Paracoccus pantotrophus: one gene and its partner. The protein of the gene in region 1 interacts with the protein of each later gene in a pairwise test. Links are inferred from orthologs where the notes say so. Each region holds a gene or a part of one and is shown on either strand. Other genes may lie near its edges.

Region 1 (4,371 bases):
TATGCCGAGATGCGCGAGGATATCGGCGCCGCCCCCCCGAACGGCGACCTGAGCCATTGGGCGCGGCAGGGGGTGCTGCTTCTGAACACCGCGCTGTCCGTGCTGCCCGGCCAAGCCGGCGCCCATGCGAAATGGGGCTGGGAGAAGCTGGCGCGGCAGGCCGTCGCCCGCGCGCAGGCCGAGCGCCCGCTGACCTTCATCCTCTGGGGCGGCCACGCGCAAAAGGCGCTGGCCGGGCTGCCGCGTCCGCAGGATCTGGTGATCGAAAGCGCCCATCCCTCACCGCTATCGGCGCGGCGCGGCTTCTTCGGCTCGCGCCCCTTCGGCCGGGTCAACGACTGGCTGCGGTCGCGGGGCGAGCCGGTGATCGACTGGGCCCTTTCCGAAACCGCCGCCGCGGGGTAAACCGACGTCATGGATATTCTCGACCGCATCAAGGCCTACAAGCTGGAAGAAATCGCCGCCGCCAAGGCCGCCCGGCCGCTGTCGGGCATCGAGGCCGCGGCCCGCGAAGCCTCGCCCCCCCGCGGCTTTGCCCGCGCGCTGGCCGACAAGGCCGGGCAAGGCCATGCGCTGATCGCCGAGATCAAGAAGGCCAGCCCCTCCAAGGGGTTGATCCGACCGGATTTCGACCCGCCCTCGCTGGCCCGCGCCTATGAGGCCGGGGGGGCGGCCTGCCTTTCGGTGCTGACCGACGCCCCCAGCTTCCAGGGCGCGCCCGAATTCCTCACCGCCGCGCGCGATGCCTGCGCCCTGCCGGCGCTGCGCAAGGACTTCCTCTACGACACCTATCAGGTGGCCGAGGCCCGCGCCTGGGGTGCCGATTGTATCCTGATCATCATGGCCTCGGTCGACGACACCTTGGCCGCCGAGCTTGAGGATGCGGCCTTCCACTGGGGCATGGACGCGCTGGTCGAGGTGCATGACCGCGCCGAACTCGACCGCGCGCTACGCCTGAAGTCGCCGCTGATCGGGGTGAACAACCGCAACCTGAAGACCTTCGAGGTCAGCCTGGAGGTGACGCTGGACCTGGCGCCGCATGTGCCCGCGGATCGCGACCTGGTCTGCGAGAGCGGGCTGTTCACGCCTGCCGACCTGAACCGCATGGCCGGGGCCGGGGTCAGGCGCTTCCTGATCGGCGAAAGCCTGATGCGCCAGCCGGACGTGACCGGCGCCACCCGCCAGATCCTGGGTCTTGCCGCATGAGCCTGACGCATTTCGACGCCCAGGGCCAGGCGCATATGGTCGATGTCTCGGACAAGCCCGAGACCGCGCGCGAGGCGGTGGCCGAGGGCATGGTGATCATGGCCCCCGAAACGCTGGTGCTGGCGCAGGGCGGCGCGGCCAAGGGCGACGTGATGGGCGTGGCGCGGCTGGCCGGCATCATGGGCGCCAAGCGCACCGCCGAGCTGATCCCGCTGTGCCACCCGCTGCCGATCACCAAGGTCTCGGTCGATCTGGCGGCCGACCCCGCCCTGCCCGGCATCCGCGTCACCGCCACCGTTCGCACCGCCGGCAAGACCGGGGTCGAGATGGAGGCGCTGACCGCCGTCTCGACCGCCTGCCTGACCGTCTATGACATGCTCAAGGCCGCGCAGAAGGACATGCGGATCGAAGGCATCCGCCTGCTGTCCAAGACCGGCGGCAAATCCGGCCCGTTCCGCGCCGCACCCTGAAGGGGGAACCCATGATCAGCGTCGAAGAAGCCCGCGCCCGCGTCCTGGCCCTTGCACCCGCCCCCGAGCCAGAGCAGGTGGCGCTGGCCGAGGCGCTTGGCCGCGCGCTGCTGGCGCCCGCCGTGGCCCGGCTGACGCAGCCGCCCTTCGACGCCTCGGCCATGGACGGCTATGCGCTGCGCTCGGCCGACCTGCCCGGCCCCTTGCCGGTAATCGGCACCGCCGCCGCCGGCCAGCCCTATGCCGGCGAAACGCACCCCGGCAGCGCCATCCGCATCTTCACCGGCGCGCCGGTTCCCGGAGGCTACGACCGCGTGGTCATGCAGGAGCTGGTGGTGCGCGAAGGCGACCACATCACGGTGGCCGAGCCCGGCCACGGTCGTAATATCCGCGCCAAGGGCAATGATTTCGCACAAGGCTCCGAGTTTCTGCCGCGGCGCCCCTTGCGCCCCGCCGATCTGGCACTCATCGCGGCAATGAACGTGCCGCAGGTGACGGTCGCGCGCCGCCCGCGCGTCGCCGTCCTGGCCGGCGGCGACGAACTGGTTCCCCCCGGCTCCGAGCCTGCGCCGGGCCAGATCATCAGCTCGAACGACCTCGCCATCGCGGCATTGGCGCGCGAAGCCGGGGCCGATCCCGTCATCCTGCCGCTCGCCCGCGACACCGAACAAAGCCTGCGCGACCGCTTTGCCCAGGCCCAAGGGGGCGACCTGATCGTAACCATCGGCGGCGCCTCGGTGGGCGATCACGACCTGATCGGCAAGGTGGCGGCCGATCTCGGCATGGAGCGGGCCTTCTACAAGCTGGCCATGCGGCCGGGCAAGCCGCTGATGGCCGGGCGGATCGGCCTCGCCGCCATGCTGGGCCTGCCCGGAAACCCCGTTTCTGCCGTGGTTTGCGCGAAACTCTTCATGCAGCCGCTGATCCGGGCCATGCAGGGCCTGCCGGCGGGGCCCGAGCCCTTGCAGGCGACGCTCGCCCGCGACCTGCCGCCCGAGGGCGACCGGCAGCACTATCTGCGCGCCCGCCTCGCCCCCGGCGAGACACTGCCCCGGATCGAGCCCTTCGGCGACCAGGATTCCGCCCGGCTCTGGCTTCTGGCCGAGGCCGACGCGCTGCTGATCCGTCCCGCACACGACCCGGCACGCCGGGCCGGCGAGCGCATGGGCTACCTGCCGCTCTAGCCCGGTTAACCGGAAATTTACCCGAATCGCCATAACGATTGACGCATGGGACGGGGCGCGCTAGAACATTCGATGAACATGATGGCGGCCGCAGCAGATCGGGGGCAGAGCATGCTGACGAAGAAACAGATCCAGCTTCTTGAATTCATTCAGGCGCGGATGGCTCGCGACGGGGTGCCGCCGTCCTTCGACGAAATGAAGCTCGCGCTGGACCTGCGCTCGAAATCGGGAATACATCGCCTCGTGACCGCCCTTGAAGAACGCGGGTTCATCCGCCGCCTGCCGCATCGCGCCCGCGCGCTGGAAATCGTCCGCCTGCCCGACAGCCTCAGCAAGGGTCCGGGCTTCCAGCCCCGCGTGATCGAAGGGGTGGTTCCCGACCGTCCCGCTCCCCTGCCGCGCGGCGCCATGGACGTCTCCGTCTCGGCCATCGAATTGCCGGTGATGGGCCGCATCGCCGCCGGCGTCCCGATCGAGGCGATCTCGGAAATCTCACATCACATCGCCGTGCCCGGCTCGATGCTCTCGGGCCAGGATCGTCATTACGCGCTTGAGGTGCGCGGCGATTCGATGATCGAGGCCGGGATCAACGACGGCGACGTGGTGGTGATCCGCGAACAGGACGCGGCCGAAAACGGCGATATCGTGGTGGCGCTGATCGAGGGTTTCGAAGCCACGCTGAAACGTTATCGCCGCAAGGGGGGCATGATCGCGCTGGAAGCCGCAAACCCGGCTTACGAAACCCGCATGCTGCCCGAGGACAAGGTCCGGATCCAGGGCCGGCTGGTGGGGCTGATCCGCAGCTATTAGGCGGCGACCACCGTTCACTTGCGCGGCACAGATCGCCGGGCGGCGTTGCGGGTCTCGGCCGGCTGGGATAACCATGGGCCAAAGGCGACAGGTCAAGGATAATCCATGCGCGCACTGACGTTCCGCATCTTCGCTCTGGCCATGCTGCTTGCGCTGCCGGCGCAGGCCTTCGACACCACGGCCCGTGCAGCCTGGGTCTATGACGTGGCGACCGGCACCGTGCTGATGGAAAAGAACGCCGACGAGCCGTTGCCGCCGGCCTCCATGTCCAAGCTGATGACCCTGAACATGCTGTTCGAGGCACTGCACGACGGTCGGGTGGCGATGGACACGACCTTTCCCGTCTCGACCAAGGCCTGGCAGATGGGTGGGTCGAAGATGTTCGTCGAACCGGCAGATCGGCCGACGGTCGAGGATCTGATCCACGGCATCATCATCAATTCGGGCAATGATGCCTGCGTCGTCGTGGCCGAGGGGCTGGCCGGGACCGAAGAAGCCTTTGCCCGGCTGATGAACGAGCGCGCCCGGCAGCTGGGCATGACGAACTCGCATTTCGTCAACGCCTCGGGCTGGCCGGATCCCCAGCACCGGATGTCGATGCACGACCTGGGCCTGCTCGCCACCCGGCTGATCACCGAGTTCCCGGAACTCTACAAGAACTTCGCCCTTACCGAATACAACTACAAGGGGCGGGTGCCCTC
Region 2 (4,008 bases), 1.6 Mb from region 1 along the record:
GCTTCACCGCGCTGCTGGGGGTGAACGGCGCCGGCAAGACCACGCTGTTCTCGCTGATCACCCGGCTTTACGACAACCGCTCGGGCCGGATCGAGGTGGCGGGCCACGACCTGCGCCGCCAGCCCGGTGCGGCGCTGGCGCGGCTGGGGGTGGTGTTCCAGTCCCGCGCGCTGGACGCCGACCTGACCGTGGCGCAGAACCTGGACTATCACGCCGCGCTGCACGGCATCCCGCGGCGCGAGGCGCGGGCGCGCAGCATCGAGGTGCTGGCGCAGGTCGATCTGTCGGACCGGCTGCATGCCAGGGTCTCGGCGCTGTCGGGCGGCCAGCAACGCCGGGCCGAGATCGCCCGCGCCCTGATCCACCGCCCCGAGATCCTGCTGCTGGACGAGCCGACCGTCGGGCTTGACGTGAAATCCCGCGCCGAGGTGGTGGCGCTGACCCGTGGGCTGACCCGCGGCGGGGTCTCGGCGCTCTGGGCCACGCATATCCTGGACGAGATCCGCCCCGAGGACGGGCTGGTCATCCTGCACAAGGGCGAGGTGCTGGCCCGCGGCAATGCCGGCGCCATCGGCGGCGACGACCTGACCGCGACCTTCCTGCGCCTGACGGGGGAACAGGTATGAGCGCGCGCCACCCGGCCGGACCGCGCCTGACCCCGCGCATGTGGCTGACCGCTTTCCTGGGCATTGCCCGGCGCGAGACCCTGCGCTTCGTCAACCAGCGCGGCCGTTTCCTGGCGGCGCTGGTGCGGCCGCTGGTCTGGCTGTTCATCTTTGCCGCCGGGTTTCGCGCCGTGCTGGGCCTGTCGATCACGCCGCCCTACCAGACCTATGTGCTTTACGAGGTCTATGTGACCCCCGGCCTTTGCGCGATGATCCAGCTGTTCAACGGCATGCAAAGCTCGCTCTCGATGGTGCATGACCGCGAGACGGGGGCGATGCGCACCCTGCTGGTCAGCCCGTTTCCGCGCTGGTTCCTGCTGGCCAGCAAGCTGGTCGCCGGGGTGATCGTGTCGATCATCCAGGTCTATGCCTTCCTGGTCATCGCCTGGTTCTGGCGGGTCGAGCCGCCGCCCGTCGGCTATCTGGCGGTGCTGCCGGCGCTGTTCCTGTCGGGGCTGATGCTGGGGGCGATGGGGCTGTTCCTGTCCTCGGCCATCCGCCAGCTGGAAAACTTCGCGGGCGTGATGAATTTCGTCATCTTCCCGATGTTTTTCGCCTCCAGCGCGCTTTACCCGCTGTGGCGGATGAACGAAAGCTCGCCGCTGCTGCACGACATCTGCGCGGCCAATCCCTTCACCCATGCGGTGGAGTTGATCCGCTTTGCCCTTTACGCGCGCTTCGATCTTCTGTCCTTCTTGGTGGTGTCGGGTTGCCTGATCCTGTTCTTTGCAGGGGCCGTCATCATGTATGATCCGGCCAAGGGGCTCTGGGCCCGGCGAAAGGGGGGAGCATGAGATACCTGGTTCTGGCGCTTTGCCTGGCCGCCGGTGCCGGCGCGGCGCGGGCGGAAAACGGCACCGATCCCGACTGGCCCTGCGTGCAGCGCAAGCAGCCGCACCTGTCGCTGGGCCAGATGTGGAGCGGGCCCGAGCCGGACGAGGCCGCGCGCGAGCTGGCCCGCACGCCCGAGATCGCCGCCCTGGCCGACCGGCTGGAGCAGCGCCGCCTGCCGCTGGCCGAGGCCGAGGCCGAGATCGCCGAATTTGCCAGGGATGCCGACAACCAGAAGCTGACGGCGCTGATGGTGGCGATCTTCGACCGGATCGAGCCGCATCGCGCGGCGCTGATCGCCGGTATCGCGCGCTATGGCCACAAGCAGGTCGATCTGGCACAAAGGATCGAGGATCACCGTGCCAAGATGGAACAGATGCAAAAGGCAGAAACGCCCGATTTCGACGCCATCGACGCCGAGGAAGAGCGGCTCGACTGGGACATGCGCATCTTCCAGGACCGCCAGCAGGCCCTGACCTATGTCTGCGAGACGCCGGTGATCCTGGAGCAGCGGGTGTTCGCGCTGGCCCGCGCCATCGCGGCGGGGCTGCGATGAACCCGGTTCCCGCCGTCATCCTGGCCGGGGGCCTGTCGCGCCGCATGGGCGGCGGCAACAAGGCGCTGCGGATGCTGGCGGGAGAGACCCTGCTGTCGCGGGTGATCGCGCGGCTTGCGCCGCAATGCGGGATGCTGGCGCTCAACGCCAATGGCGAGGCGGAGCAATTCGCGGCCTATGGGCTGCCGGTGATCGCCGACGGCATCGGCGGCTTCGCCGGGCCCTTGGCCGGGGTCCTGGCCGGCATGGAATGGGCGGCGGGCGAGGGCGCCCAGAGCGTGGTCAGCGTCAGCGTCGACACGCCCTTTCTGCCCGAGGATCTGGTGCATCGGCTGCGCGAGGCGGCCGGCCGCTCGGGCATGGCCATCGCCGCAAGCCCGGATGACAGCGGGCAGTTGCGCGACCATCCGACCTGCGCGCTCTGGCCGGTCGCGCTGCGCGGGGAGTTGCGCGAGGCGCTGGAATCGGGGCTGCACCGGATCGGCCAGTTCGCGGCCGCGCATGATCCGGGGCGGGCGGTGTTCGACAGCCGCCCCCTGGACCCGTTCCTGAACCTCAACACTCCCGAGGATCTGGCCCGCGCCGCGCGCCTGCTCTAGACGCCGTAGCGGCTGAGCAGCCGGTGCAGCGCGATGGCCACCGCCCTGGCGAAGATCACCGTCATCACCGACAAGACCAGCAGCGCGGCAAAGACCAGGTCGGTCTTCATCCGGCCGTTGGCATGGATCATCAGCGCGCCCAGGCCGCGCGCGCCGCCGACCCATTCGCCGATCACCGCGCCGATGGGCGCATAGACCGCCGCCAGCCGCAGCCCGGTGGCCAGGCTGGGCAGCGCCGCCGGGATGCGCAGGTGGCGCATGATGCGGATGCGGCCGGCGCCCATGACCTGCGCCAGGTCCAGCGCCGCCTGCGGCGTGCGCATCAGCCCGTCCAGGAAGGCGCTGGCCACCGGGAAGAACACGATCAGCACGGTCATGGCGATCTTGGGCGCCATGCCGAAACCCAGCCACAGCGTCAGGATCGGCGCGAGCGCAAAGACCGGGATGGTCTGGCTAAAGGTCAGGATCGGCCGCAGCACGTCGGCCAGCCTCTGCGAGAACCCCATCGCCACCGCGAGAGCGGCGCCGAGCGTGGAGCCGAGGATGAAGCCCAGCATCACCTCGGTCAGGGTGAAGCCGGCATGGCGGGCGATCTCGGCCCGGTTCAGCCACAGCGCCTCGGTCACGGCCAGCGGCGAGGGCAGCAGGAAGGGCGGCATGCCGGCCAGCCAGATCACCCCCTGCCACAGGGCCAGGATGGTGACGGCCAGGGTCACGACGGTTCTCATGCCATCATCCCCCGCATCAGCTCGGCTTGCAGCGCCAGCACCTCGGGCGCGTCATAGGGCCGGGCGGCGCCTTTCGGGCGCGGGGCGGGCCGGGGCCATTCGGTCAGCCCCGTCCCGCGCAAGAGCAGGATGCGGTCGCCGAGCCGCGCGGCCTCGGCGGGGTCATGCGTGACCAGGAGCACCGTGCGGTCGTCGAGCAGCCGCGCCGCGAGATCCTGCATCTGCGCCCGCGTGCGCGCGTCCAGCGCCGAAAAGGGCTCGTCCAGCAGCACCAGCGGCCGGTCCTCGAACAGCGTCCGGGCCAGGGCTGTGCGCTGGCGCTGGCCGCCCGACAGGTTGGCGGGCAGGTGATGGGCGCGGTCGGCCAGGCCCACGGCCTTGATCAGACGGGCCGCGCGGGTGGCGGGGTCGGCCGGGGGCTCTGCCCCCGCCCATCCGGCCCCTCGATGGGGCCGGATGGGCGTCCCCCGGGATATTTGGACAAGAAAGAAGCCCGCAGCGTGCCGCGCAGGCGCGCGCCCAGCGTGACATTGCCGGTCACGTCCAGCCAGGGGATCAGGCCCGGATCCTGCGCCATCAGGGCAACGGGCTGGTTGCGCGTCACCTCGCCCTCGAAGCGCGCGCCGGTT

The links.
Region 2: the proteins of ESD82_RS13385 (region 1) and mobA interact in binary tests that used the Escherichia coli proteins (3 or more experiments, as listed by UniProt). The link is inferred for Paracoccus pantotrophus from one-to-one orthologs.

Annotation. Positions count from the first base shown.
Region 1 is NZ_CP044426.1:599,897-604,267, reverse strand. Bases 997-3,773 are described here. They hold ESD82_RS13385 (molybdopterin molybdotransferase MoeA), read left to right. Parts: upstream 997-1,687; coding sequence 1,688-2,860; downstream 2,861-3,773. Other genes in these bases: lexA (transcriptional repressor LexA), read left to right, coding at 2,972-3,670; moaC (cyclic pyranopterin monophosphate synthase MoaC), read left to right, coding at 1,203-1,676; trpC (indole-3-glycerol phosphate synthase TrpC), read left to right, coding at 997-1,206. Also shown: ESD82_RS13400 (uracil-DNA glycosylase), read left to right, coding at 1-405; more of trpC, read left to right, coding at 415-996; ESD82_RS13375 (D-alanyl-D-alanine carboxypeptidase family protein), read left to right, coding at 3,776-4,371. UniProt on the Escherichia coli protein: Catalyzes the insertion of molybdate into adenylated molybdopterin with the concomitant release of AMP.
Region 2 is NZ_CP044426.1:2,155,735-2,159,742, reverse strand. What follows is about bases 851-3,849. They hold mobA (molybdenum cofactor guanylyltransferase MobA), read left to right. Parts: upstream 851-2,048; coding sequence 2,049-2,651; downstream 2,652-3,849. Other genes in these bases: ESD82_RS21165 (ABC transporter permease), read right to left, coding at 2,648-3,379; ESD82_RS21175 (hypothetical protein), read left to right, coding at 1,456-2,052; ESD82_RS21180 (ABC transporter permease), read left to right, coding at 851-1,459. Also shown: ESD82_RS21185 (ABC transporter ATP-binding protein), read left to right, coding at 1-626; more of ESD82_RS21180, read left to right, coding at 623-850. UniProt on the Escherichia coli protein: Transfers a GMP moiety from GTP to Mo-molybdopterin (Mo-MPT) cofactor (Moco or molybdenum cofactor) to form Mo-molybdopterin guanine dinucleotide (Mo-MGD) cofactor.